DNA from 2 places in the Nonomuraea sp. N2-4H genome. Region 2 is predicted to be linked to the other one. Evidence: riboswitches for the same ligand, from Rfam matches in the RefSeq annotation. Region 2 holds a riboswitch; the other holds the start of a gene.
What was found. A riboswitch is a leader RNA that binds a small molecule or an ion and turns the genes downstream of it on or off. The one in region 2 is predicted to bind cyclic di-AMP.
Positions count from the first base shown of each region.

Region 1: linked by a shared signal. The riboswitch ahead of WBK31_RS03380 (hypothetical protein) and the one ahead of WBK31_RS22765 (C40 family peptidase) in region 2 are both predicted to bind cyclic di-AMP.

Region 1 covers NZ_CP147987.1:734,959-737,345, forward strand. Annotated here, with positions in the region: gene WBK31_RS03375 (TIGR03620 family F420-dependent LLM class oxidoreductase) at 1-414, shown strand, start outside; gene WBK31_RS03380 (hypothetical protein) at 580-1,536, opposite strand; cyclic di-AMP (ydaO/yuaA leader) riboswitch at 1,542-1,683, opposite strand; partial or broken gene galT (galactose-1-phosphate uridylyltransferase) at 1,754-2,387, opposite strand, start outside.
Region 2 covers NZ_CP147987.1:4,946,299-4,948,685, forward strand. Annotated here, with positions in the region: gene WBK31_RS22760 (hypothetical protein) at 1-718, opposite strand, end outside; gene WBK31_RS22765 (C40 family peptidase) at 792-1,235, opposite strand; cyclic di-AMP (ydaO/yuaA leader) riboswitch at 1,393-1,556, opposite strand.

The sequences.
Region 1 (2,387 bases), 4.2 Mb from region 2:
ACCGACGGCGTCCATTCGTATGCGGCCCCGGTCGAACACACCGCGCTCGTCCGCGAGGCCCTGGGGAGCGACAAGTTGCTCATCCCCGAACAGGCGTTCGTCATCGAACCCGATCCTGAGCAAGCCCGTGCCATCGCGCGGCGGTACCGAGGCAAGATCAGCTCCGATTCGCCGTACGCGCGCAATTGGCTACGTCTCGGCTATGGCCACCAGGACATGGCCAACGGAGGAAGCGATCGGCTGGTCGACGCGCTGGTCGCGTGGGGCACCCCGGACGCCATCGCCGCGCGCGTTCAAGCGCAACTCGACGCCGGCGCCGACCACGTGCTTGTCCATCCCCTCGCAGATGACATGTCCACGGCCATCGAGCAACTCGAACACCTTGCGTCTGCATTGCCTCCTGGATGGGGGTGAGGCTGTCAGTTCAGGCGACCCAGGGCCCCATCGCGGACCCGGCACTCCGAACGCTCAACCGCATAGGGGCCGCCGGCGCAAACGCCGTCTCGATTCGTGGATGTACATCGCCAGATGCGATATCCCCTAGTCATCCCCTGGTCATCCCCTGGTCATCCCCTGGTTTCAGTTCATCGAGATGTGCACGTGGTCGTAGTGGTTCTCGGTGATGCTGCCGCGGTCGGCCATGGCGCGCCAGCCGGTGCCGGAGTTGATGCGCTGCTTCCAGATCACATACTTCACGCCGAGCTTGTCCTTGTTCTGCAGCGCCCACTCGGCGATGCGGTCGCCGAGCGCGTTGTTGGCGGGCGTCGGCATGGTGCCGCCGGTGCTCATCATGAAGTCGCAGGCGCGGCCGAGCGGGTGCTCACCGCTGGAGCCCGCGCGGAAGCAGCCCACCGTGTACGGCAGCGAGAAGTTCTTTTCGATCTGGGCCTTCATCAGCCGCGTACGCGGGGTGATGTTGTCGGGGCCGCCGGGCAGCTCGGGCGCCCAGGTGCCGTTGGACCTGCGGCCCGTGGCGACCGGCACCAGGTCGCGCAGCTTCTTCTCGATGTCGCTGATGACGCCTTCGGCCTCGCGGCGCTGCTTCGCCACCTCGGCCGCGTCCTTCTTGATCTTGGCGGTCAGCGCGGCGGCCTCATCGCTGGCCTTCTTGCGCTCGTCGCGGGCCTTGGCGACGCTCGCCACCATGGCCTGCTGCTCGGCGGTGAGCTGTTCGAGCAGGGCCGCGGTGCCGGCGTCGCCCGGCATCATGAAGCCGGGCAGCGACGGGTCGATGTTCTGGTAGCGCAGGCGGGCGATCTCGGCGACCCGCTGCTCGGCGGCGGCCAGGGTCTGCTCGGCGGCGGCCAGCCTGGCCTGCGCGGCTCTGGCGGCCTCCTGTGCCTTGGCCAGCTCGACGCGCTTGAGGTTGTACTTCTCGATGAGCTTGTCGACCTTGCTGTTCAGCTGCTTGAGCTGAGCGCGGAGCTCGGACTCTTTCGGTTTCGGGGCGGCCGTCGCCGCGTGCGCCGGGAGGACGGCGATGGCGGCGGCGGCGATGAGACCGATGGCAAGTTTCGCGGGGGACGAAGCCGCCACGTATGAGTTCCTCTCCCTCTGCCGGCCGGGTTAGCTGACGGGTTCGGGCATGGGAGTCGCTCCCTACCGCCGTAGCGGATTCACCCCAAGGTGCGGTTGGGTCCCCGGCTCCCGGGCGACGCGCCCAGGATTAGGCGGGCATCAGCCGCGTTACGGCCGATGCATATGGGGATATTAGTGGTAGATCATGAGTCATGCGACCTTAAGTAGAAATCTATTAGTGATCGATCTGTGATCGGATCATGCGCGCCGCTTCCTCGGGCCGCACGTCGTTCACGAACGCCCCCATCGCCGACTCCGAGCCTGCCAGGTACTTGAGCTTGTTGGGCGCCCGCCGGATGGAGAACAGCTCCAGGTGCAGGTATGCCAGATCGCGCCCCGTACGCACCGGCGCCTGATGCCAGGCCGAGATGTACGGCATGACGACCCCGAACAGCCCGTCGAACGCCCGCAGCACCGAGGTGTAGAGCGGCGCGAACGCGGCGCGCTCGGCGTCCGTCAGCGCCGCCAGGTCCGGCACCTGCCGGTGCGGATAGATGTGCACCTCGAACGGCCAGCGCGCGGCGGCCGGCACGAAGGCCGTCCACAGCTCGTTTGCGGCGACCACCCGCGTGCCCTCGGCCCGCTCGGCGGCCAGCACGTCGGCGAACAGGTTCCCCGGCCCCTTGTAGCGCTCGGCGGCTCCGAGCTGCAGCTTCGTCCTGGGTGTGACATACGGGTACGCGTAGATCTGGCCGTGCGGGTGCGCGATGGTGATGCCGATCTCCGCGCCCCGGTTCTCGAAGCAGAAGACCTGCTCGACGCCCTCGATGCCGGACAGCTCCGCCGTACGGTCGGCCCACGCCTCCATG
Region 2 (2,387 bases):
CCGCACGGTAGAGCCCCACCAGGGTCCCCTCACCGAACCGGTCAGCGAGGAAGCGACACGCCAGCCAGGCCTCCTGGTACGCCCGCGCGAGCGCGGCAGGGTCACCGCCGTTCGCCGCGAAAGCCGCAGGTCCGGGCAGAACGGTCGGGAGGCGGCCGGCCCGTACCTCGGCGGCCAGCTCGGCGGCGGCCGTCGTCACGGGCAGCCCGGCGTCGCGGTAGGCGACGTAGTCGGCGAAGCCCTCGTACAGCCAGACGGGCAGGCCGCCGGTGCCGGCGACGACATGGGTGAGCTCGTGGGCGAGGACGACGTCCCTGCCCGTGGGGTTGAGCCTGGCGAACGACTCGGGCACGACGATCACCCGTTCGCCGTCGGCGACCGCTGCGAGCCCGTCCACGCCGCCCACCCGGGCCAGCGCGGCGGCCTCGCGGGCATCGGCCGGTACGACGATCAGGGGGCGTACGGGGCGGGCGAGCACCGCCGAGACCCTTCGGCTCGCCGTGTCGGCCCTGCGCGCCAGCTCGCCGAGCCCCGTGGCGTCGTGGCCCACGACCGTGGACCATGTGCCGCGGCGCACGATGTGCGGGCCCGGCCACAGGTCGCGTACCGGCTGGGGCAGGATCGGCGCGCCGGGCAGCGGGGCGGCGGCCGACGCGAGCGAGGCGGCGGCGAGCACCAGCCCGGCCGCCAGGGCACGTCGGCTCACCTGCTCAGGCACAGCCCCGATGGTAGGTGGTCCCCTGACACGCGAGAGCCCCGTCCGGATCGGGGAGGATCCGCACGGGGCTTCTTCACGCGCCGGGACGGACGGCGCCGACGAAGGACGCCTTACGCCATCCGCTCAGCTTGTCGATGCGTACCCGTTCACCCGTCCGAGGTGAATGGATCATTCTGCCTTTGCCGACGTACATGCCCACATGGCCGAGCCCGTTGAAGAACATCAGGTCACCAGGCTGCAGGTTGCGCCAGGAGACCTTCTTCCTGACGCGGGCGAACTGGCTGCTCGCCACGCGCGGGAGCTTGACGCCGGCCTTCCTCCAGGCGTACTGGACGAGACCGGAGCAGTCGAACGAACCAGGTCCGGTGGCTCCGTAACGGTACGGGTCACCGATCTGCTTCTTGGCCACGGCGACGGCCTTGCTGGCCCTCGCCCTCTGCAGGGCGGCTCTGGCGGCCCTCTTGCGGGCCTTGGCCGAGATGGCGGTGCGGGCGGTGGTGGCCGCCTTCACCGTCATTCCGGCCGCCGCACTGGCTTCGCGGGTCGTCGCCGCCTGAGCCTCGGGGGCATGGAGGACCATACCTCCGGCTGTCACAGTCAACGTGAGTGCGACACCACTCAGGGCAAGGCGGGACAGGCGGGGGTTCTGCAGGGATTCAGACAGGATTTCTCCTTGGGTCTTCCACGAACGCCTACCGGGTTAGCTGACGGATTCGGGCGTGGAAGTCGCCCTACGGCGCGATGGCGCGCCGATTCACCCCTGATCCTTTGGGGACGTGGGATCGCTGGGTCCCCGGCTCCGTGCCTCCTGTCTGCACGGATTCGGCAGGTCGCGCCCCGATCGATGAGTGCGATGGGGATGTCGGGGCCGACCGGCGGATATGTAGCTGTCTCACATCGGGAGGGACCGATGATCGGTTCGCGACGACATGGCTTGTCCGCCGCGACGCCAGAAGTTACGCCGAACGGTCACGAATCGGCAAAGCCCGAGTAACGCTGTAAAGATCAGATAGGGGTATTTGTCAGACTCAGAACCGCTGCTGGGACCCCAGGCGCCGTGACCAAAATGTGACCTCACTCACAATTCTTTTCCCGCTGCTGTGTAAGGTCCCATCCGCCACAACTGTCACCTTGGTCACAAACGTGAACATCGTTCCCGCGCGATCTCCGGCCTGGGCGAACGGTTGTTGTGACAGACGTAACTTCCGAATTTCCCCGATTTCCGACAGGCCCTAGCAGCAAGATCACGCCCGTGGCCACTGATCAAGTCCGTCGCCACCACGCTCCCTACGAAGTGGCGTAGTAGAAGGAGAGCGACGCGATTCACACATCGAAGAACGGCGACTAAAAGGAATAGCGGCTCCACATGGTGACCGATCGAAAACGGCCGGATGGCAGGCTTTCGGGCCGGTTCCCCGCCCCGCCGGACCGGCCTCGTCACCAAGCCCGAGATCCCCCTGCCACTCGGCTGGATCGCACCCCACCGGATCGGCCGAAGCCGGTTCACCACCCCACCGGACCGGCCGAAGCCGGTTCACCACCCCACCGGACCGGCCGAACCCCGCAGACCGGCCGAAGCCGGTTCCCCGCCCCGCGGAGCGGCCGAATGGGCGGGCGATGGCCTTGGAGGAGCGCTGACAAAAGCGGCCGGCCCGCTCATAGAGGCTGC